Regions from separate parts of the Microbacterium sp. SCN 69-37 genome, predicted to be linked through region 3. Evidence: predicted binding sites of a transcription regulator. Region 3 holds the regulator's gene; each other region holds the start of a gene.
What was found. The regulator LexA, encoded in region 3, represses DNA repair genes until DNA is damaged. The targets are predictions, from matches to a motif close to TCGAACANNTGTTCGA.

Region 1 (7,676 bases), on a different contig from region 3:
GTCTCGCCCGTACCGGTCGCCTTCGCGCTGGCACTGTTGGCGGCGGTGGGCTTCGTGACGTGGTCGCGGCGCCAGGCGCGTCGGGGACGACCGACCCTGCTCGATCCCCGCCTCTTCTCCATCGCGAGCTTCCGCAGCGGCAACATCGCCGCGCTCGTCGTGGCGCTGGGCGAGTTCGGGATCATCCTGTCGCTGCCGCTGTGGCTGCAGTTCGTCCTCGGATTCGACGCCCTGCAGACCGGCCTCATCCTCATCGCGCTCGCCGCGGGCTCGTTCGTGGCCAGCGGGTTCGCGGGAGCCTCCAACGGCAAGGTCAGCGCGGTGCTGATCGTCCGCGCCGGACTCGTCGCCGAGATCGTGGGCGTGGTCGCGGCGGGCCTCGTCGTCGGCGCGGATGCCGGGACGCAGTCGGCCTGGCTGTGGCTGCTGCCCGCGCTGTTCGTCTACGGCTTCGGCGTGGGACTCGCCACGGCGCAGCTGACCGGAGTCATCCTGCAGGACGTGCCGGTCGAGCTGTCCGGACAGGGGTCGGGGACGCAGTCGACGGCCCGACAGGTCGGCTCGGCGCTGGGGATCGCGATCCTCGGAACGGTGCTGTTCACCGGCACCGCCGGCATCCTGTCGTCGTCGCTCGACGACCGCGGCCTGCCGCCGCAGCAGCGCGATCAGATCGTGTCGGCCGTCGTCGACAGCTCCGGCGGCGCCATCGCGGGCCTCGCCGCGAACCCGGCGACCGCGCCGATCGCCGCTGACGCGAAGGCGGCGTTCTCCGATGCGACGCGACTGTCGGCGTTCACCGCGGCCGGCTTCCTGGTGGTGGGACTTCTCGCGACCATTCCGCTGGGCCGCGAGCGGCGGCGAGGCGAGACGGATGCCGAGGAGCCGCCCGTGCGGAGCTGAGAACCGGCGCCGGCGGCATCCGCCTGACACCGTCCACGTGATACTTAGCAAGACTAATGAGCGATGCTAAGTATCAGCATGAGCCCCGAGACGCCCGCCCCCGCCGCACCCGACCTCTCCGCACCCGCCGCCGAACTGCGCATGGCGACCTTCCGTCTGGCGCGACGACTTCGCTCCCAGCGGGCGGTCGACACCATGAGCGACGCGCAGTTCGCCGTGCTGGCCGCTCTGTCGGTGCACGGGCAGCACACCCTCGGCGAACTCGCCGACCGGGAGCGCGTGTCGGCGCCGTCGATGAACCGCACGGTGAACGGCCTGGAGGAATCGGGCTACCTCACGCGCACGACCGACGCCGACGACCGCCGCAAGGTCAACATCGCGCTCACCGACGCGGGTCGCGCGGTCGTGGAGGAGACCGTCCGGCGCCGCGACTCGTGGCTCGAAGACGCCCTGGCCGCATTGACGGCGTCGCAGCGCGAGCTGCTGCGCTCCGCCGCCGAGCTGATGCGGGAGGTGGCAGCCCGATGAGTTCGCCCACCCGCGCGTCGAATGCGATGTTCCGCTCTTTCTCGGTCTTCAACTACCGCGTCTGGTTCATCGGCGCACTGGTGTCCAACATCGGCGCGTGGATGCAGGCCACGGCGCTCAGCTGGGTCGTGCTCACGCAGCTCACGCACAACGACGCGGGGGCGATGGGCGTGACGATGGCGTTGCAGTTCGCGCCTCCCCTGCTGCTGGTGAGCGTGACGGGCTGGGTCGCCGACCGCTTCGAACGGCGACGGCTGCTGATGGTGACGCAGAGCTCGCTTCTCGTGCTCGGGGCGACCATCGGCATCCTGATCCTCAGCGGCGTCATGACGCTTCCCCTCATGTACGTCTTCGCCTTCGCGCTGGGTCTCGTGGCGGCGTTCGACAACCCGACGCGCCAGGCGTTCGTGTCGGATCTCGTCGACCGCGAGAACGCCTCGAACGCGGTGGCACTGAACGCGGCATCCTTCAACGGCGCCCGGATGATCGGGCCCGCCGCCGCCGGCGTCGTGATCGTCGCGGTCGGCACCGGCTGGGTGTTCCTGATCAACGCGGTGACGTTCCTCGCGATGATCGTGGCTCTGCGGCTGATCCGCTCCGAGGAACTCGTGCCGCGCATCACGGCGCCCGGGGCATCGCGTCTGGCCGACGGCTTCCGCTACGTCGGCAGCCGCCCCGACCTCATGGTGACGTTCGTGATGGTGTTCCTGCTCGGCGCGTTCGGCATGAACTTCCCGATCTTCGCCTCGACGATGGCCCTGGAGTTCGGACGGGATGCCGACGGCTACGGGCTGCTGAGCTCGATCCTGGCCATCGGCTCACTCGCCGGGGCCCTGTTGGCCGCCCGGCGGGATCGTGCGCGGATGCGTCTCGTGATCGTGGGCACCGGCATGTTCGCGGTCGCGGGAACGGTCTCGGCGTTCATGCCGGACTACTGGCTGTACGCCATCACGCTGATGTTCACCGGGTTCTCGGTCGTCACGACGCTCACGACGGCGAACGGCTACGTGCAGACGACGACCGATCCGGCGCTGCGCGGGCGCGTGCTCGCCCTGTACATGGCGATCCTCATGGGCGGAACGCCGATCGGCGCGCCCATCGTGGGCTGGGTGGCCGCGGAGTACGGGGCGCGTGCCGCCATCCTGCTGGGGGCCGCGGCGGCATTCGTCGCCTTCGCCGGCGGCTTCGGATGGCTGCTGTGGTCGGGGCGCCTGCACCGTCACGAGTCGCGCCGCTTCGCCCTCTCGCTGGACGAGACCCGGCCCCTGTCGATCGTGACCCCGGAGGAGTTCAGCGACGAGGTGGCGGGAACGACGCCGATCTCGCTGCCCGATCCGACACGGCGGTAGCACCACCACGAATCGGCCTCTGCCGCCACCCATCATGCATCGCACCCCGTCGCGGATCACGACGTGTGCGAAATGTCCATTGCAGTATTCGAATCTTTGTTCTATTATCGAAGGAGAGAAGCCCCGCGTATCCCCCCGATCCTGATGCGGGTTCTGCGCTCCGGCCTGTCCGGAGCGAGGGGATGATGCACGTGAGCGCGCAGCGGGAAGACGTGGCCGACATCGGCCGCATGCTCGATACGCCGTGGCCGGCGCTGGACCGGCTGGTCGCCGATGTGGTGGATGCGCGGCGGCGGATAGCCGAAGTCCAGGCCGAGGAAGCTCGACTTCTCGCCGACGCGGTCGGACTGGTCGCGGATCGGACCGCGTTGCTGCGACAAGAAGCTCAGCAGCGGGGCAGCTCACCCCTCCGGTCGAGCGACGCGGACCTGCCGCTTCGGGAAGTGGCGCTGGAGTTGGGCATGGCGATGCGCGCCTCAGACCGGGGCGTGCAGCGACGGATGTCCGAGGCGTATCTGCTGACCACGCTGTTTCCTCGCACCCACGCGTCATGGGCCGACGGCGAGATCGACGCAAGCCATGCCTGGGCCATCGCGCGAGCGGGCGCGGTGCTGCGGACGAGCGAGGATCGCGCCCGCTTCGAAACCCTCGCGCTCGAGGCGGCACGGACGGAATCTCCCTCGCGAATGACCCAGGCGGCGAAAGCCATCGCGGCGACCATCGACCCGGCGGCGTTCGACGACGCCGTGCACCGGGCAACGGACGAGCGATCCGTGCGCCTGTTCGACCTCGACGACGGCATGGCTAGACTCATCGCCGATCTGCCCGCGCCGATCGCGTACGCGATCTACGACTCGCTCACGACACGCGCTCGGACGATCGTCGACCGGACCGACACCGACACCGACACCGACACTTCCAAGGATGCGTGCGGCGAGCCCCGGCGAGCCCGAGGCGACGATGCCGACACCGTCGTCACCAGCCGATCCGCCGACGCGGAGCGCCGCACCCTCGCGCAGGTCCGCGCCGACGTCTTCGGCGACCTCCTGCTGACCGCAGCACCATCGACGACGGCCACCGGTGCGGGCCTGGACGCCATCCGCGCCCGCATCCAGGTGACGGTCCCCGCATTGACCCTCGCCGGAGACCCGGCGGGCGGACCTGCCATGCTCGCAGGTCACGGCCCCATCGACCCGGCGATCGGCCGCCGACTCGCGGGACTGGCGCCCGGCTGGGATCGTGTGTTCACCGATCCGCACACCGGTATCCCGGTCGCCGTCGACCGCTATCGCCCCAGCGCGGAACTCTCCCGCTACCTCGCCGCGCGCGACGAACGGTGCCGCGCGCCCGGTTGCACCCGGCCGGCCCACGGATGCGACCGCGACCATACGACCGCAGCGGCAGACGGCGGCGCGACCGCCCACGAGAACCTGGCGCACCTCTGCCGACGCCACCACACGATGAAACATCACACCGCCTGGCGTGTGCGCCATCTCGGTGGCGGAACACTCGAGTGGACCGGCCCCACGGGGCGCCGCTACACCGACCGGCCACCGTCACTGGTGAGGTTCGTTCCCGCGACCGAGGATCCGCCCCCGTTCTGAGCGAGGTGGGCACAGGTCAGCGAGCAGTCGACGCTCCTGCGACGACCCGCACCACGGCGAGCGCACACGCGTCGTGGGTCAGACGCGACGGGCCCGCGAGCGACTCCGACACGACGTCGTCCCAGGGTGCACCCGGAGTGCACGCTGCTCGGGCCGACGTCCAGCCGTCGCGGAAGGGACCCCGCTTCACGACGTGGCAGCCGGGCCGGAACCCTCGCCGCTCGCGAGGGATTCGGCGGCGCGCGCGTCGAGCAGCTGCTCGAGCGCGTCGAGGTCGTACCCCCGCACGTAGCCGCGGAAGAACTCTGCCAGGGCGTCGGCCGGCAACGTCCTGATCCAGGCACGCGCAGCGGGCGTGATCGACGGAGAGCTCGAACAGCTGCGAGACCTCGTCGCGCGCACGCAGGAGCTGCGCCGGTACGAGCCGCGGGCGCGATCAGTGCAGCGACGCGTCGGCGTCGGTGTGCAGCCACTCGGTGAACACGACCTCGAGGCCGGCGCGCGTCGGCGCACACACCATCGGTCCCGCCTGCGCGTCGAGATCGCCGCGGAACGGCGCGACCCGCACCAGACGCAACGGCTCGCCGTCGACGCCGGCGCGTACCGTGAGGGCATCCTCGCCACGGCTCACGCGCACGCGCAACGGCCGCCCGGCCCACTCCGGCACGGCCCCGACCGACCAGTCCGACATGATGTCGGTGACGACGGCGCCGACGCCGAGCACACCGTCGGCGTTCTCGACTCCGGCCTTCATCCAGCGCTCATCGTCGGCGCGCACGAACAGTCCCGCCTGATCGAACTGCGCTGTGAAGTCGGCCTCGAAGACGACCTCCATGGCCGTCCCGACCGGCAGCGGTGCGATCAGCGCGTGCTCGGTGTCGTGGATGAAGCCGTACGCCGTGCGGCGCCATGCGTCACTGCCTTCGACGGCCGTGACGGCCAGCGCGTCGCCCTGGGCGCGCACGGCTGCCGGCGGGGTCGTCCACGTTCCGCCGTCCCAGGCGATGCGCTCCCTCATGCGTCCATCCTGTCGCGACCGGCACCGACGGCGGCGGCATCCGCCGGACCCGCGTGCAGGGTCAGCACCTCCACGCCGCGCGGGGCGACGCGCAGACCGTCTCCGGCATCGACGACGACCTCCTCGTCGGTGCGGTTGACGAGGAACACGTGCCGGGTCGCCTCGTCCCCGCGGACGATGACCTCGAGCCGGCCTCCCGCCGCGAGCGGGTCGGCTGCGAGCGCGTCGATCTCACCGGCGAGACGCTCGAGCAGAGCCCGGGTGCCCTCCCGACCGAGGTCGGCGGACACGTAGGTCGCCGACCCGGTGCCGACGCGGCGGTGGGTGACGGCCGGCATCCCCGCGAGCTCGCCCGCCGCATAGGTGTCCAGCACCTCGACGTCGGCGCCGACGCGGGCGATCCGCTCGCTCCAGTGTGCCGCCCGTGCCCCGGAGGCGAGCAGGGCCGATTCTTCGGGCAGAAGCGGCACGAACTCTTCCACCGTCACGCCGAGGACGTCGCGAAGGGCACCCGGGTAGCCCCCGAGCCACACCCGGTCGTGCTCGTCGACGATGCCGGAGAAGTACGTCGTCACGAGATGACGACCGCTGCGGACGACGTCCTCCAGCCGGGCGCGCAACGCGTCGGGCATGACGTGCAGCATCGGCGCGATGACGACCTCGTAGTCGTCGAGGGATGCCGAGACGGGAACGACGTCGGCGCGCACGCCGAGGTCCAGCAGCGCGCGATACCAGGCCAGCGTCTCGTCGTCGTAGCGGATCGCGTCGGTGGGGTGCGAGTCGCGCCCGCTGACCCACCAGGACTCGTAGTCGAAGACGACGGCGACGCGGGCACGCTCGCGGTGCGAACCGGTGACCGCCGACAGCTCCCCCAGACGCGCGCCGAGCGCGACGACGTCGCGGAAGACGCGGCTGTGCTCGCCGGCGTGCGGCACCATGCCGGAGTGGTAGCGCTCGCCCCCGGCCCGCGACTGACGCCACTGGAAGAAGCAGACGGCATCGGCGCCGTGCCCGACGTGGGTCAGCGCGTCGCGCAGCAGCACGCCCGGCCGCTTGGGCGGGTTCACCTCGCGCCAGTTGATCGCACTCGGCGCGTGCTCCATCAAAAACCAGGGCCGCCCCTCGGCGATGTTGCCGGTGAGATTCGCCCAGAAGGAGAGGTCATCACGGCCGATCTCCCCGGGACGCAGGTAGTGGTCGTTGGAGACGAAGTCGACATCCCCGGCCCACGAGGGGTAGTCGATGTCGCGAACGTTCTGCGCGACCATGAAGTTCGTCGTGAACGGGATGTCGGGCGTGACCTCGGCGAGCACGGCGGCCTCGGCGCGCAGGTGCTCGCGCACCGCGTCCGACGAGAACCGCTCGAAGTCGAGCCGCTGGCCGGGGTTGCGGTGCGTGGGCGCGGTGCGCGGGGGCAGGATCTGATCCCACTCGGTGTAGTGCTGCGACCAGAACGCCGTTCCCCACGCGTCGTTGAGAGCATCGAGCGTCCCGTAACGCTGCCGAAGCCAGCCGCGGAAGGCGCGGGCGGCGTCGTCGGAGTAGTCGTAGATGTTGTGGCAGCCCAGCTCGTTCGAGATGTGCCAGGCGATGATCGCAGGATGCTCGCCGTAGCGCTCGGCGAGGGCGCGCACGAGTCGCAGGGCGTGCTCACGGAACGCGGGAGAGGTGGGCCGCCAGTGCTGGCGGGCACCCGGCCACAGCACGGTGCCGTCCTCGGTCTGCGGAAGGATCTCGGGATGCCGCTGCGACAGCCAGGCCGGCGGGGAGGCCGTCGCCGTGGCGAGGTCGACGTCGATGCCGTTCTCGTGCAGCAGATCGATGACCTCGTCGAGCCAGGTGAAGTCGTATTCGCCCGGACGCGGCTCCAGCAGCGCCCAGGAGAAGATCGCGAGTGACACGACGTTCACCCCGGCCTCGCGCATCAGACGCATGTCCTCGGCCCAGACGTCGCGGGACCACTGCTCGGGGTTGTAGTCGGCGCCATAGCGCATGCGCCGCGCCTCCGTCGCTCCGTCTCGGACCCAGCGATACTCCCGTGCCTGCGTTGCCATGACGGCATCCTATCTCGAATATCGTGCAGATGCACGGTTTTTTGACAGGCCCCACGGTACGCTGTCATGCCATGACGACCCCGACTTCGGCTCGCCGCGGTCCGTACGCGAAGTCGGCCGAACGGCGCGCGGAGATCATCGCGTCGGCGACGGCCATCTTCAGCGCGCACGGCTACCGCGGAGGTTCGCTGCGCCAGATCGCCGCCGAGCTGGGGCTCGGCCT
Region 2 (7,676 bases), on a different contig from region 3:
CATGCGTGCGAGCTCGCCGAGGCGGTTCTGCGCCTGCTTGGCGTTGCCGTCCGGGGCGAAGTCATCGATGAGCAGCGGCAGGTGCGAGACGGTGTTCGCGCTGCGGATGAGACCGAGCGCGGAGCCGCCCTTTGCCGAGCCGGAGAGCATCTCCTTGACACCGTGGTAGTGGACGTCGGGGGCGAAGTACTGCACGGCCAGACGGCCGTGGGCGGACTTGAGGGAGGCGCGGCCGCCGACCAGGTGCACGGTGGCGTCGTTGGGCTTGAGCACCGATCCCCAGGACTGGGCGAGCAGCGGGGCGAGCGCGCGGCCGAGCAGCCAGGAGTCCTTGGCCTCGAGGGTGCCCTTCTGCCAGGCGGCGCGGAGCTCGTCGGCATCCGTCGACGGGGCCGGGAGGGCGAAGACGTTGAACAGCGACGGCTTGACCTCGACGTCGTCGATCGCACCCTCGGTGCCGATCGCGCCGGTGGAGTGGACGAAGAACGGCTGTCCCGCCGTGGTGGTGCGCCATCCGAGGGTGGTGTAGACGAGGCTGTTGCTGGCCACGGTCTGGCGGGCTTTGCGGATCGCGTCCCACGCCTGATCCTTGCCGCGGCGGGTGGTGGACTCGATGAGGTTCGGCCAGGGCAGCGCCTGCGCCCAGGTGCCGGTGCGCAGCTGCTCCTCGTCGAACTTCACGAGGGTCGATTCGATCTGCGGGTGGCCGGTCTCCTCGTCGGCGACGGCGTTGCCGCGGGCGTCACGGACGTAGCGGTAGAACCTAATCGCGATCATGTGTGGGGAGCGTGCGATCTCGCTGTCGGTTCCGTCGTCCTCCACGGCGACGCTCTCGATCTCGGCCCAGCCGTTGAGGACCGCGGTGTAGCGCGGCTCCCACTTCTGCTTGCCGTCCTCGTCGGCGTCGTCAGCGAGTACCCACTTCACGCTGACGGTGATCCCGTCGACGACGTCGTACTCCTCGCGCTTGATCACGGCCCGCTTGCCGGAGTCTCCGCCATCGAACCGGGGGCCGCGGCCGCCGTTGCTCTTGCCGCCGCCGGCGCCGCCGGTTGCACCGCCGGCCTGGAACGAGACGTTGAGGGTGCGGGGGTCGCGGGCGGGCTTTTCGCCGGCCGCGTTGACGTCGGCGGTCGCGGGAGCATCGGTTTCGGCCGGGGCGGTGCCGAGGGCGGCGGTGACATCGGCGGGGACGTCGAGACCGGCGATCTGGTACGTGTCGCGGGCGATCTCCGCGGCCTCGCGGACGGTCGCGGTGAGCTCGTCACGGGCGGACTCGGCGCGCTCGCTCAGCTGGTCGGCGATCAGCGGCTGCAGCGACGTGATCCGCTCGAGCCGCTTGGACGACTCGCGCGCCCACGCCTCGGCGTTGCGCTCGGCGATGCCACGGTCCTGACCCTGGGCGTCCAGCTGCGCTCGGGCCTCTTTGCGGCAGATCTCCACCTGGACGAGCAGCTTCGTGGCCTCGGCTGCGGCATCGAGCGCGGTGGCGTCGTCGACGGAGATCTCGACGAGCGTGTCGGTGGTGCCGCCGGCGTCCAGGTGGTCGGTGAAGTCCGCCTTGCGGTCGGTGAGCGCGGGCAGGTAGGCGCGGGCTTCGATGCGCTCGCGCAGCAGCTGTGCGGTCACGGACGCGGCGCGCTTGTAGCCGGCGTGGTCGTTGTCGACGACCAGGTGCACGCGGCCGCCGCGGAAGTGGTCGACGAGCTCGGCGGGGAACGCGGTGGCGCCGCCAGCGTTGGTCGTGGCCACCAGGCCCTGCGCGATCGCGTTGTCGGCGTCCTTCTCCCCCTCGAGCAGCCAGACATCGCCGCCGGCAGTGACGGCCTCGGTGACGGCGCGGAGGTTGTACAGCAGGGGGGCGAAGCCTTCGGGCTTGCGCTTGACGAACCGGCCGTTGGTGCCGCGGTAGCTCTGGGTGAAGCGCTTGTGCCGGACGCCGTCGACGACGGTCTCCTCGCGGTGCACCCGCTGCTGCACGATGCCGTCGACGTCGACGTACTCGTAGGCCTTCACTCGCTCCCACTTGGCGCCGGTCAGATCCGGGGCCGGGGTGGCGAGCTCTTCGCGGGTCAGGCGGGGCGGCAGCGCCGGGCGGCGCGGGCGGGGGGTGCGGTTCTGGGTGCGGCGATCGGTGGGCAGTGGGGCGTCGAAGAGGTCGCTCACGGTCAGGCCCAGGTGAGCGGTGATGTCGGAGACGGGCGCCTCGCACCCGAAGCAGTGCAGGGCGATCTTCCCGGCCTGCGGGTCGTAGCGAACGCTAAGTGAGGGGTTCGCGTCACCGTGCACGGGGCAGAGAGCCTTGAATGTGTTGGCGCGTCGGGTCGGCTTGTAGCCCCCACGGTCCAGCGCCTCCCAGACGCGGTCGAGAGAGTTCATCGACGCGGCGGTGCCGGGGATCTCGAGAGTCATCGCAGCACCACCCCCTCGTCGGGGTAGCGCGCAGGGGTGCTAGCGGTCGGTGCGACACTGCGCACAACGACGCTAGACAAGCGCAATATTCGGGCTACAATAGCCACGATCGTCCTTTCAGCGAAGGCCCCGATCTGGATCAGAACTCAAAACTTGCGTCCTCTTGCCGGAGGACGTGACCTCAAACTCATTACCCCTGTTGGTTTGCCGACCAGCAGGGGTGAGTTGTTTTACGCGGACCTTGGCAACGGCAGCTCCTCTGCGTGTGCTCGGTGGGCAGCGTCACGGCGCGCAGCCGCTTTGCTGATCTCGGTCTTGATGTACTCCGGAACCTCGAGCCCTCGAGATTCGGCGAGAACGATCGCGGCCCAGCTGCCGATCGGGATGCCGAGATCCTCAGCTTCCCGGGAGTACTGGGCGTACTGCTCATCCGGTACACGGACGGTGATGGCGGTGCGGTTACCTCGAGGCCGAGTTCCGCGCCGACGGCGCTCCACCGGAGCGTCAAGCTCTGGTCCCCCAGCGGGGGTCGTCTCGTCAGCCATGCGACATGTCTAGCAGAAACCTGATGCCGCATAGGGATTTCTTCGATGGCGAGTCGCGCGCCGCGTCGGATGTTCATGCCCCATATAGGCCGATCATCCACGCCCTCGCGGACATCGCGTCCTGAAAAAAGTTACTCGCACCCCTGGAACACCCTCGCGCGCGCGTACGCATCGCGCGTGCGGGGCGTGTGTGTCTGAAAATGTGTTCCAGGTGTTCCGCCTGCATGTAAAACCCAGGTCAAAGGGATATTACAGGTGGAACACCTACCCGATTTCGCGGATTCGCCGTTTCGGAAAACCCCCGGTCAAACGGTGGAACACCTGGAACACCTTTTCGGGCCGGGTTGGCACGGAACACCGGAAACCCGTAAGCGATGCGCGTCGAGAATTTGCCGATCTCGATGTGATCGCGTCAGCGATTCAGTCGGCGGCGACGCGACAGCCGGCGAGGCCGCGGCAGTGTCGTCGGCGTGTCGCCTCAGACGAGGAGAGCGGGGCTGAGACGCCAGACGCGGGTGAGGGTGCCGTTGATGCTGCGGGGGATGCTGCGGCCCTGGCGTCGGGAAGGGTACAGCAGACCGCGATCCTCGAGGGCTGCCGCGACGGCGTTGCTGGTGAGGGTGTCGTCGTCGATCTCGGCGCGGACGATCGGCAGGATCTCGCCGGGTATCAGGTACAGGTAGTCCTCGTCGCGGCGGCCGAGCACCCAGTCGCCGGCGGTGGGTCGACCGCCGAGGAGGGCGCCGTTGTCGAGCGCGTACTGCAGGGCGGCGTAGACGCCGACGAGGATCTGGTCTTCGCGCGGCATCCGGTGACGGTTGGTGCCCGCGTCGAGATCGAGCGCGCGCAGGATCACTCCCCCGACGTGCAGGGCGGCGTCGCGGCGTCGTTCGTGCTCGATGTCGACGCCGAGGGCGAGGCGTGTGGCGGCGCTGTCCGCACTGCGCAGCGTCACGCGCGGGATCTGTGCCTGCAGGTAGGTGTGCACGCTGAGGCGTGCCGCGGCCGCGGCTGGCGACTGCAGCTGCGCGTAGATCTCTCGCGGCGCCCGGCGCCTGTTGATGCGGGTGGCAAGGGTGCGCTGCAGGCTAAGCTCGTCGATCTTCTGCTCGCCGGTGGCGACGACGAGGGATGCGGCGTTCAGCGGGGAGTTGCGGCTGGCGTAGACCTCAGCCTGGATCTGGGTGAACATCGCCGGCCGGGCGCGGGAGTGCGCGGGCGCGATGTCGTCGAGGACGAGCGGCTCCCCCGGCGTGGCTGCCTTGCGGATGGATGCGAGCGATCGCTGCGGGAGTTCGAGCGGGACACTGCGCCCGGTGAGCTCGCCGATCGCTCGGGCGAGGGTTGTCTTGCCGGCGCCGGGTCGCCCGGTGATGAACACCGGGACCGGGAAGGGCGCGCGGTGCGCGAAGGCGATCGCGCGGAGGATGTCGCCGGCGTGGTCCGGGAACGCCTCGAGCAGAGGCGCGACGCCGGTGCCCCACGCTGCGCGTGCCTGCGCGGTGGAGACCGGTTCGACGTCGACGGCGGGTGAGAGCATCGGCAGACCTCCCGGTCAGATCCCCGGCCGCGCGTCGACGTCGACGCCGGCGCGGGGTTCACCGTCCATAGTGCGCCGTGCCCGGATAATCGCGGCGATCTCCTCATCGTCGGGCGCGGTCGAGGTCATGGTCCCCATTCTCGCACCACGAGCGGGAGCGTGCAGGATACCCGTTCTAATGTCGGGAGAGATTCACATACTCTGGATCGGTCACATATTCGATAGCCGATCCGGGAGGCCATCATGCTCGCGCTGTCGCCTCGCCCCGTCGACGAGCCGACCGTGCTGATGCTGCAGGCCTCCTCCGTCGCGGTGGCGTGCGGGTTCCCGTCCCCTGCACAGGACTACTACGACGGGCCGATCGATCTGACGGAGATGCTCGTCGACGACCAGGAAGCGACGTTCATCGTGCGCGCGTCCGGGCACTCGATGACCGAAGCCGGGATCAGTGACGGCGACGAGCTCCTGGTCGACCGCTCGAAGCTGCCGCGGGACGGTGATGTCGTGGTGGCCGTTCTCGACGGGCAGCTGACGATCAAACGGCTGCAGATCTCCGCCGGCCGAGTGACGCTCAAGTCCGAGAACGCCGAGCATCCCGACATCGCGGTGCCCGAGCTCTCCGAGCTTGTGATCTGGGGCGTGGCGACCTTCTCGATCCACCACCTACGGCGGCCCTGAATGCTGGCCCACGTCGACGTCAACAGCGCTTACGTGTCCTTCGAGCGGGTGTTCAATCCCGCGCTCGAGGCGGTGCCGACCGTGGTTGTCGGGAACGTGTTCTCATTGCACAAGAGGTCTTTTCGTTGCACTAGCTGATTTTCTCGCTGCACTAAGTGCAACGAAATGCGCTGAGCCGCCGTCGGGTGTCAATGCGAGGCGGGGTCGCGGTGGCAAACGCACCTGCTAGATCAGTCGTAGTCGGGGTAGTCGGGAGTTGCCGCGCGCTGTTTCCCAGGCGCGCGCGGCCTCGAGATATGGGCGGGTCCAGTTGGGGAGCTCATCTGTGTGGCGTACGAGTTCGCCCCATCTGTCGGGTTCGTCGCTGAACCCGAGTCCCTTGTCGCTGCCAAGTGTTCCATCGACGCGCACCCGCGCGCCGTTGATGAAGACGTGTAGTGCCCCGGGCGAGTCATGTGCTGGCCAGTGTTCAACTCGCAGCACTCGCGGAGAAACCACTAGCCGGCGCTGCCGAGACTCGATCCCGACAACGTCAGGCAAACCGTCCGGTAGCTTCCACGAGTACGCGACGTCGCAGCGCTCGGCTGTCATGCGTGCACCTCCAAATCGCCACTCACGCTGGAGCCGGCGCTGTCCGCCGTCTCGGCGGTGGTGATCAGATGCTCGGCGGCGAGTGTGATGCCGGCGGTGGAGTTCGCAGACCCGGCGAGCTCGTGCAGCCACCGTTGGTTCAGTCTGACGGGCTCGGGATTCTCGAACACGAACCGCAGCGGAATCGAGGGATGCAACCAGATCGTGCTGCGTCTGTGTGCCTGATCATCGGGATGATGCCATGTCAGGGTGAAGCTCTCACTGCGGCGGAGCTTTGTGGCAATGACGACCTTCAGATGCGCGAGCGCACGATCATCGATGTGGATCGGTGTCACCGATCCTTCGTAGTACAGGGTCCCCACGCCAAGAGAATATTGGATGCGCGAGCGCCCACTGCGGAGAGCGGCTCAAGCCGGTGCGAGAACAACCACAACAGGGTCCGCCCCGCCGCGGCTTCCTGCCGTTCTGCTGCGTCAATACGTGATCGGCGGGATGCAACCGTTCCGTGCCGAGATCCCGCGTATTGACGATCGATCTGGTGATGCGAATGTGCTTATTGGGAGAGCTCCCGGTCGAGTCGGTCCAGGAGTACCTCGAGGGACACTTCGAATTCTTCTTCACTGCGGTCCTCGCTGAGCAGGGACCGGAGCCGCTTTACTTCGGGGGCCTCGTCGAGGGAGAGGTTCCCGTCGCGGTGCGGGATGCTCGCATCTCCTTCATCCAGTGGTTCTTCGACCGGCGCGGTTTGGGCTCCGCGGACCGAGGATTCTAGGAGGAGTTGTCCGAGGAGGAAGCTGCTGAAGGACCGGTAGGCGCCGACTGCTTGCGCGTCGGTGAACCCTTCCTCGATCAGCGCGCTGAGGAACGTGTTGACGACCTCGATGCTGCGCAGCGGCGGGCGCAGCCAGGGCGCTGCGGGGTGCCGGGTGGCGACCAGAGGGAAGGCAAGCGGGTGCTCACTGGCGATGCGGCGCACCTCGTGAGCGACCAACTGCAGGAACGCTTGCCAGTGCTCCCCCTTCTCCTTCTGCAACGCCGCGGTCAGGTCGCTCATCAGCAACGCCACGACCCCCTCGAGAAGGTCCTCCCTGCCGTGCACATACCGGTACAGCGACATCGCCTCCACATTCAGCTGCTGACCCAGCGCCCGCATCGACAGGCCTTGTGCGCCGGAGCGGTCAATCATCTCGAGCGCGCTCTTCACGATCAGATCGCGGCTCAGCCGCGGCGACGACGATCCTGCGGTTTCTTTACTCACGCGCGTACCTCCATGTCAATACTCCCCCGGAAACAGACCGCAACCACCAGCATTGTCGAAACCGACCGGCTTACGGTGTACGCTCAGGCCAGGCTTACGGCGTAAACACCCCAATAGCAAGCCCCACCCCATCTCTATGGCGTCTTTGATTACCCGCGAAGCTGCCGCTATCGCCCCCGCACGTCGATGGGCGCACCCGAACGAGGAGACCTGATGCCGGATAGTCGCACACCCAACCCCTATGACCGCCCCGAACCGAACACGTCTTCCGGCACGGCCGGCACTGCCGCGCACACCGTGACCGGTGGCGACACCACCCGGGAGCAGGTGCTGGCGCGGGAGAAGGAGCAGTTCGGGGGGATGAAGTTCGGTTCCGCGTTCTTCGGCTGGCTGACCGCCACCGGGACCGCGGTGATCCTGACCGCGCTGCTCGCCGCGACCGGCACCGCGATCGGTCTGGGAAACCAGGTCGACCCGAACCGGGCGGCCGATGCCGCCGCGGACAATGCCGCCACCGTTGGCATCATCGGCTCCATCGGGCTGGCCGTCATTCTGCTCGTTGCCTACTTCTGCGGCGGGTACGTCGCGGGGCGGATGGCACGCTTCGACGGTGTCAAGCAGGGTGTCGCGGTGTGGCTGTGGGCGATCATCA
Region 3 (7,676 bases):
GGGAACGCGAATGCGGTCATTGGTGCGGGGATCGCTGATGCGGAACTCCTTAGTCGTACGGGTGGGTGCCACCGGACACAGGGATGTGTCTCGGGCGGAAGATCGTCACGTCCACCCCGCACGACGCGCACGTCGGCTTCGTTCCTGCACCCTCACCCGCACCGATTGCTCGGTACGACAACCTCGACGGACGAGGCGGAGCGCGTGACCCGGTAGCCTGGAGCGGCAAGCGCGGGTGGGATGTGATCCTCTTTCGTTCCGGAGCAGAACACTCCGGCGCCCGCACAGTCTAGCAGAGAGCAGCACGTGGACACGATTCCTTCCTCCCCCGACCGTCACGAGGCCGAACGGCTCGCCCGATGGGAGGAACAGGAGCGTGCCTCCGCCGCCGCCACCCGCGACATCGCCGACGTGCCGGCGGTGGAGGTCATCACGACGGCCGCGGTGCATCTCATGAGCGCAGCCGCCGTCAAGACCGGTCTCGCGGACGATCCCGAGACGCAGCTGGATCTCGACGAGGCACGCAAGCTGATCAACGCCCTGGCGGGGCTGATCACGGCCGGAGCGCCGGAGATCAGCGACATGCACGCGCGGTCACTGCGCGATGGACTGCGCTCGCTGCAGCTCGCGTTCCGCGAGGCCTCGGTCATCCCCGACCCGATCGGCAAGGGCCCGGGCGAGAAGTGGACCGGACCCGTCACGTGAGACCCGGCGCGGCGCTCAGCCGCGGACGAGCTTGACCGTGAGCGAGTCGACCAGCACCGCAATGCGATCGTCGGCGGCCCACCGTGCCGCCAGCCGCTGCAGGGTGGCGTCGAGCTGAGACTGGTCGAGCCCATCCACGAGCTGCAGACGGACGATCAGTTCCGGGCCGCGCAGACGCGCCTGCGGATCCCCCGGCGCCACCGACAGGTCGAGCACGCCCAGCTCGGAGCCGATCGAGTCCTGCAGCCCGGCATAGACCTCCGGCGAGGTGTGCGCGGGTTCCCAGGCCAGCCCTTGACCGAGGGCCCACACCGCGGGGCGACGCAGAACGAACTCGGTCTCGGATGCCGGGTCGATCACGATCAGGTCCGTATCGTCGGCAGCGGCGGCCAAGGCGGTACGGATGCCGTCGGCCGGCACCGGTCGCGCCTTCGGATCCCACGCCGCCATCGTGCGCACCGACGTGAACACGGGGAGCACACGCCGCCCGTCGGGCGCGGCGACCGTCACGATGGACAGCTCCTGCGTCTTGTCGACGGTGTGGCCGGACGGGGCGACGCCCACATCGCCGGCCTCGGCGACCAGCGGGATCAACAGGCGTGCCGTGCGGTAGGCGTCGACGACCGCACGAGCATCACCCTCGCCCCGGCGGAAGCTCAGCAGTGCCGACAGCAGCGCAGCGTCTGCAGAGCCGTCGTCGCCGGCGTGCGGATTGGGCTCGAAGGAGCGCCCCTCCCAGGGGACGCCTGCGGAATCCGCGGCGCAGGCGTGGGCTGCGGCGTCGTCGGGACTCTCAGCCTGCGGCGACATCCAGCGCCTCGGCGAGGGTGAAGGCCCCCGCATAGAGTGCCTTACCCACGATGGCCCCTTCGACGCCGAGCGGAACGAGCTCGCGCAGGGCCGCGATGTCGTCGAGGTTCGAGATGCCCCCCGAGGCGACGACCGGCTTGACGGTGCGGGTGGTGACCTCGCGCAGCAGCTCGAGGTTCGGGCCCTTCAGCGTGCCGTCCTTGGTGACGTCGGTGACGACGTAACGGCTGCACCCGGCGTCTTCGAGCCGCTGGAGCACCTGCCACAAGTCGCCGCCGTCGCGGGTCCAGCCGCGGGCCGCCAGGGTCGTGCCGCGCACGTCGAGCCCGACGGCGATCGCATCGCCGTAGCGGCCGATGACGTCCGCCGCCCACTCCGGGTTCTCCAGCGCCGCGGTGCCCAGGTTGATGCGGCTCGCCCCCGACTCGAGGGCGGCCTCCAAGGTCGCATCGTCGCGGATTCCTCCGGACAGCTCCACCTGCACGCCCTTGAGCTGCTTGATGACCTTGCGCAGCACGGCGGCGTTGTTGCCGCGTCCGAAGGCGGCATCCAGATCCACGAGGTGGATCCACTGGGCGCCGTCGCGCGCCCAAGCCAACGCCGCGTCGACGGGATCGCCGTAGCTGGTCTCGGTGCCGGCCTCACCCTGCGTCAGACGTACCGCCTTGCCGTCGGCGACGTCGACGGCGGGCAGGAGGATCAGTTCGGGGGTCGACGCGAAATCGTTCATGGCTCCAGGAAGGGTTCAGTGCCCGCCATGCGCGGACACGAGGACACACAAGCAGAGAGACTACTACCGGGTGCGGGTGAGGTCTTGCGGAAGCGAGGAGATCCAGTTCGCGAGAAGCCGGATGCCGGCCTCGCCGCTCTTCTCGGGATGGAACTGCGTCGCCGACAGCGGTCCGTTCTCGACGGCGGCGAGGAACGGCGTGCCGTAGTCGCACCACGTGAGGGCGGGTTGACGGAACGGCCGCGTGACCTCGAGCGACCAGTGCTGGGCGGCGTAGGAGTGCACGAAGTAGAACCGTTCGTGCTCCAGGCCGCGAAAAAGAGTCGAGCCTTCGCCCACCCGCACCGTGTTCCAGCCCATGTGCGGGAGCACCGGCGCGTCGAGTTCGGTGACCGCGCCGGGCCACTCGCCGAGCCCCTCGGTGTCGTCACCGCGTTCCACACCGTGCTCGAACATCACCTGCATGCCGACACAGATGCCCAGCACCGGCAGACCTCCGGCGAGACGACGTTCGATGATCTCGTCGCCGCGCGTGGCGCGCAGGGACTCCATCACGGCCCGGAAGGCTCCGACGCCGGGTACGACCAGACCTGCGGCGTCGTGGATCAGGCCACGATCGGCCGTGAGCCGCGCATCGGCTCCCGCGGCGACGAGGGCCTTCACCGCGGAGTGGACATTGCCCGACCCGTAGTCGAGCACAGCCACGAGAGGCCGCTCCTCGATGCGGGTACCGGCCTCGAGCCCTGCGGTGGCGTCGGTCATAGGGCGCCCTTCGTACTGGGGATGCCGTGGACCAGGGGGTCGAGCGCCTTCGCCTGCCGGAAGGCCCGCGCGAACGCTTTGTACTCGGCTTCGGCGATGTGGTGCGGGTCCCGTCCGCCGAGCACCGTGACGTGCATCGTCAGACCGGCATTGAAAGCGAGCGCTTCGAACGTGTGACGCACGAGCGACCCGGTGAAGTGGCCGCCGATGAGATGGTGCTCGAACCCGACCGGCTCCCCGGTGTGGACCAGATAGGGGCGCCCGCTGATGTCGACCACGGCCTGGGCCAGCGCCTCGTCCAGGGGAACGAGCGCATCCCCGTAGCGCGAGATGCCGCTCTTGTCGCCGAGCGCCTGACGGATCGCCTGACCCAGGACGATCGCGGTGTCTTCGACGGTGTGGTGCGCATCGATGTCGGTGTCTCCCGAGGCGCGCACGGTGAGATCGGTGAGCGAGTGCTTTGCGAAGGCTGTGAGCAGGTGGTCGAAGAACGGCACCGTGGTGTCGATGCTGCTGTGCCCGGTGCCGTCGAGGTCGAGATCGAGTTCGACCGTGGACTCGCTGGTCGCGCGTCGCAAGGATGCCGTGCGGGGGGCCGGGGTGCTCATGAGCCGAGTCTACCGAGAGCCCGCGCGCCGGCCCGGCGTGTTACCCCGGCGTTCACCGTCAGTGCGCGCCGGAACCGCCCGGGCCGAGTGAGGCGAGCGCGTCGAGGAACGCCGTCGACTCCTCCGCGGTGCCCGCCGTGACACGCAGACTGTGGGCGATGCCGACATCGCGGATCAGAACGCCGCGGTCGTAGAGCCCCTGCCACGTCGCCGCAGGATCTTCCACACCGGAGAAGAGCACGAAGTTCGTCCAGCTCTCGAAGGGGCGGTAGCCGAGCGCGTCGAGTGTCGCGGAGATACGGTCGCGCTGAGCGACGATCTCGTCGACCATCGCGAGCATCGCCGGCGCGTGACGCAGCGCGGCCGATGCCGCCGCCTGCGTCAGCGCACTGAGGTGGTAGGGAAGCCGCACCAGACGCAGAGCATCGATGACGGCGGGGTCGGCCGCGAGGTAGCCGACGCGAGCGCCGGCGAACGCGAAGGCCTTGCTCATCGTGCGAGACACGACCAGCCGCGGCCGATCGGGCAGCAGCGTCAGTGCCGACCGGGAATCGCGGGGCGCGAACTCCTGGTAGGCCTCGTCGACGATCACAATGCCCGGTGCGGCGTCATAGACGGCCTCGATCACATCGAGTCCGAGTGGCGTTCCGGTCGGGTTGTTCGGCGCGCACAGAAAGACGACATCCGGCTGCGCACGGTCGACCTGAGCGGCCGCGTCTTCGGGGGCGAGTGTGTAGTCGACGCCGCGCGTCCCGCTCACGTACGTCGCGCCAGTGGCACGAGTGAGCAGCGGGTACATCGAGTAGGTCGGTGCGAAACCGAAGGCCGTCCGACCGGGGCCGGCGAACGCTTGCAGAAGGTGCTGCAAAACCTCATTGGATCCGTTCGCCGCCCAGATCTGCGCGGCCGACAGGCCATGACCCAGGTAGTCCGCGAAGCCCTCCCGCACGGCGGTGAACTCGCGATCCGGATAGCGGTTCACCTCCCGGAGCGCACGGGCGATGCTGTCGAGGATGTCGTCCGCGACCGCTTCGGGCACCGGATGCGTGTTTTCGTTGACGTTCAGCGCGACGGGCAGCGGAGCCTGGGGAGCGCCGTAGGGCGTCAGGCCGCGCAGGTCGTCTCTGAGGGGAAGGTCATCGAGTCGAACGCTCACCCTCACCATCGTAGAGGTCGCCGTGATGAGCGGACGAGGCTGATCAGTGGCCGGCGGAGTACTCGGCGGGGATCGCGATGCTCTGTCCGGCATCGAGGCTGCCCGAGTCCAAGGCGTTGAGTCGAACGATCGCGTCGACGGCGTCGCGCGGGTCGACGTCAGGTGCGACCGCGCGTGCGATCGACCAGAGCGTGTCGCCCGGCTGAACCGTGACGTGGGTGAACGTGACTCCCGAGGATCCCTCATTGGAGGCCAGCGCGCCGCCGCCGGACACGATGCCGATACCGAGCGCGACGATGACGGGGATGGAGGCGAGGAAGGCGAGCACCCGGCGACCACGAACCGTCAGGCGCAGACGGGTGGCGGGGGCCGCCGCGATGACACGGCCGCGGGGCGAGGCGCCGAGGATGTCGATCGTGGTCATGGGTTCCTCCTTGAGACGTGTCCCGCGCCGCGGCGTCGGGGGTGAGAGCGTCACCTCGAAGATTCGAGTCGAGATTCGCATCCGCCTCTCGGCCGGGAGAGCCGGATGCGAATCTCTGTTCCGAATCTATCTTCGATAGTGTTCGAGTGTCAAGCGATACGGTTCTCGCAGATGAATCGAATCCGACACGCGCACGCGTGCCGTCCGACCGTGCGAAAACCGGATACGGTTTCGACAAGACGACCCCATCACCAACCTCCGACATTCGAAGGCTCTGCCTTCCGGGGACGCGATCGAAGGAGCGCGCGATATGGCCGAGAAGCCTCAGACACGCAGGCGGAAGAACCTCAGCGACAAGCAGCTGAAGATCCTCGAGGTGATCCAGACCTCCATCGCGCGCCACGGCTACCCGCCGAGCATGCGCGAGATCGGCGATGCCGTGGGCCTGAAGTCGCTGTCCAGCGTCACCCACCAGCTCAACCAGCTGGAGCTGAGCGGCTACCTCCGCCGCGACGCCGGCAAGACGCGCGCGATGGAGGTCCTCATCGATCTGCCGGGTGCCGCCGCCGAGAATCCCGCCGACCTCGTTCCGGCCGTGGGCGATGCGGCACTGGTCCCTCTGGTGGGGCGCATCGCGGCGGGCGTGCCGATCACGGCAGACCAGCAGGTCGAGGAGATCTTCCCCCTCCCCCGCCAGCTCGTCGGCAAGGGCGACCTGTTCATGCTCAAGGTCAGCGGCGAGTCGATGATCGACGCCGCCATCTGCGACGGCGACTGGGTCGTCGTGAGATCGCAGCCGACCGCGGACAACGGCGACATCGTCGCGGCGATGCTCGACGGCGAAGCGACGGTGAAGACCTTCCGGCAGCGGGACGGCCACACGTGGCTGCTCCCCCGCAACTCCTCCTTCGAGCCCATCCTCGGCGACGACGCGGTGGTCCTCGGTCGCGTCGTGGCCGTCCTGCGCGCGATCTGATCATGTCGCGGGGGGCGCGCCCTCGCATCGGCCGTCGCGATCGTCCTGGCCGTCGTCTGCCTCCCGTTGTCCATCCTGAGCGTCTGGGCGCGGGTGCAGCTGGTCGACGAAGACGCGTTCACCGCGACGCTTGTGCCGCTGGCCCGTTCGACCACCGTGCAGGACGCGCTGATCGCGGCATCCGCCGACGCGGTGGACGCGAGGCTCGACGCCGACGCCCTCACCGGCTCGATCGTCGACGGCATCATCGGGCTGGGCGTCGGCGACCGGGCCGCGGACGCATTGCGGCGACTGCAAGCGCCTGCCGCCGCCGCCGTGCAGACTCTCGTGCACGACACGATCGCCGACGCGATCCGCTCAGACGGCTTCGGGTCGCTGTGGGAACAGCTTCTCCGGCAGTCTCATCGCGCGCTCACGCTCGCCGCGACCTCCGATGGCGCCGGCGTCGTGGTGCAGACCGAGGCCGGACTCGGCATCCAGGTCGGCGCCGTGGTGGCGGGCGTGAAGGAACGTCTGAGCGCGCAGGGCGTGGCGTGGGCGACGCTCATCCCCTCCGTCGATCACGTCGTGGTCATCGGCTCCGGAGACACCCTCGCCGCCGTTCGAACGGGATATGCGCTCGGCGTGACGGTGGGATGGTGGATGCCGGTCGCTACCGTCATCCTGTTCCTCAGCGGGATCGCGCTCGCGCGGCGACGCCTGAACGCCCTCCGGCGGGCCGCACTCGCGGCGGCGGCGTGCCTCGGGGCGCTGCTGATCGCGGCTGCCGCGGGGCGGGCGGCGGTGTCGTCCGCCGCAGCCGGGACGGCGCTGACGCCGGCCGCGGCCGCCGCCGTCTTCGACCAGCTGCTGGCGGCGGCGGTCGGCGCGACCGGCGCAGCTCTGGCGATCGCTCTCGCCGTCGCCGCCGGCGCGTGGCTCGCCGGTCAGTCCGTGCGCGCGGCGGCTCTTCGCCGCGCGTGGAGTCGTTGGGGTCTTCGCCGCGCGGCGGCGGACGAGTCCTCCGACTGAGCGGACGGCGTCAGGGGCTCGCTTCGGAGATCAGCTCTGCGGCGCGCAGCACGCCCAGAACGGTGTCGTGGTTGTTGAAGGCGTAGAGGTGGATGCCGTCGGCGCCGCCGGCGACAACGGACCGCGCGAGGTCGGCGGCATGGGCGAGGCCGACGGCGCGCTGCGCGGCGGCATCCGGAGCCGACTCGAGCGCCGCGGCGAGAGCGTCGGGGCGCGCATCTCCGGTGAGCTCGAGCACTCGGCGCAGTCGCCCCGGAGAGGTGATGGGCATGATCCCGGGCACGATCGGGATGACGACCCCGGCCGCACGGGCGCGCTCGACGAAGTCGAGGTACTCGTCGGCGTGGAAGAAGAGCTGTGTCAGGGCGGACGTCGCCCCGGCGGCCTGCTTGGCGAGAAGTGCGTCGATGTCCTCGTAGCGGTGACGCGAACGCGGGTGACCGTTCGGGAACGCCGCGACGGCGATCTGGACGCGGTCGCCGTCGGTGACCTGC

Region 1: ABS64_RS01480 (HNH endonuclease signature motif containing protein) is a predicted target of LexA. The motif match lies at 2,866-2,881, and genes of this name have one in related genera.
Region 2: umuD (translesion error-prone DNA polymerase V autoproteolytic subunit) is a predicted target of LexA. The motif match lies at 4,704-4,719, and genes of this name have one in related genera.

Annotation. Positions count from the first base shown of each region.
Region 1 is NZ_MEEL01000016.1:19,545-27,220, forward strand. It holds gene ABS64_RS01465 (DHA2 family efflux MFS transporter permease subunit) at 1-900, shown strand, start outside; gene ABS64_RS01470 (MarR family transcriptional regulator) at 979-1,428, shown strand; gene ABS64_RS01475 (MFS transporter) at 1,425-2,777, shown strand; gene ABS64_RS01480 (HNH endonuclease signature motif containing protein) at 2,963-4,381, shown strand; gene ABS64_RS01485 (hypothetical protein) at 4,568-4,708, opposite strand; gene ABS64_RS01490 (DUF1349 domain-containing protein) at 4,818-5,399, opposite strand; gene ABS64_RS01495 (beta-galactosidase) at 5,396-7,453, opposite strand; gene ABS64_RS01500 (TetR/AcrR family transcriptional regulator) at 7,525-7,676, shown strand, end outside.
Region 2 is NZ_MEEL01000002.1:5,250-12,925, forward strand. It holds gene ABS64_RS00505 (telomere-associated protein) at 1-2,412, opposite strand, end outside; gene ABS64_RS00510 (hypothetical protein) at 2,643-2,957, opposite strand; gene ABS64_RS00515 (ATP-binding protein) at 3,436-4,497, opposite strand; gene umuD (translesion error-prone DNA polymerase V autoproteolytic subunit) at 4,741-5,175, shown strand; gene ABS64_RS00525 (hypothetical protein) at 5,763-6,128, opposite strand; gene ABS64_RS00530 (TetR/AcrR family transcriptional regulator C-terminal domain-containing protein) at 6,320-6,970, opposite strand; gene ABS64_RS00535 (hypothetical protein) at 7,238-7,676, shown strand, end outside.
Region 3 is NZ_MEEL01000024.1:42,819-50,494, reverse strand. It holds gene infC (translation initiation factor IF-3) at 1-72, opposite strand, end outside; gene ABS64_RS06130 (DUF1844 domain-containing protein) at 307-705, shown strand; gene ABS64_RS06125 (SseB family protein) at 721-1,515, opposite strand; gene priA (bifunctional 1-(5-phosphoribosyl)-5-((5-phosphoribosylamino)methylideneamino)imidazole-4-carboxamide isomerase/phosphoribosylanthranilate isomerase PriA) at 1,499-2,245, opposite strand; gene hisH (imidazole glycerol phosphate synthase subunit HisH) at 2,309-3,007, opposite strand; gene hisB (imidazoleglycerol-phosphate dehydratase HisB) at 3,004-3,615, opposite strand; gene ABS64_RS06105 (histidinol-phosphate transaminase) at 3,674-4,780, opposite strand; gene ABS64_RS06100 (LysM peptidoglycan-binding domain-containing protein) at 4,815-5,195, opposite strand; gene lexA (transcriptional repressor LexA) at 5,506-6,171, shown strand; gene ABS64_RS06090 (hypothetical protein) at 6,238-7,182, shown strand; gene ABS64_RS06085 (methylenetetrahydrofolate reductase) at 7,193-7,676, opposite strand, start outside.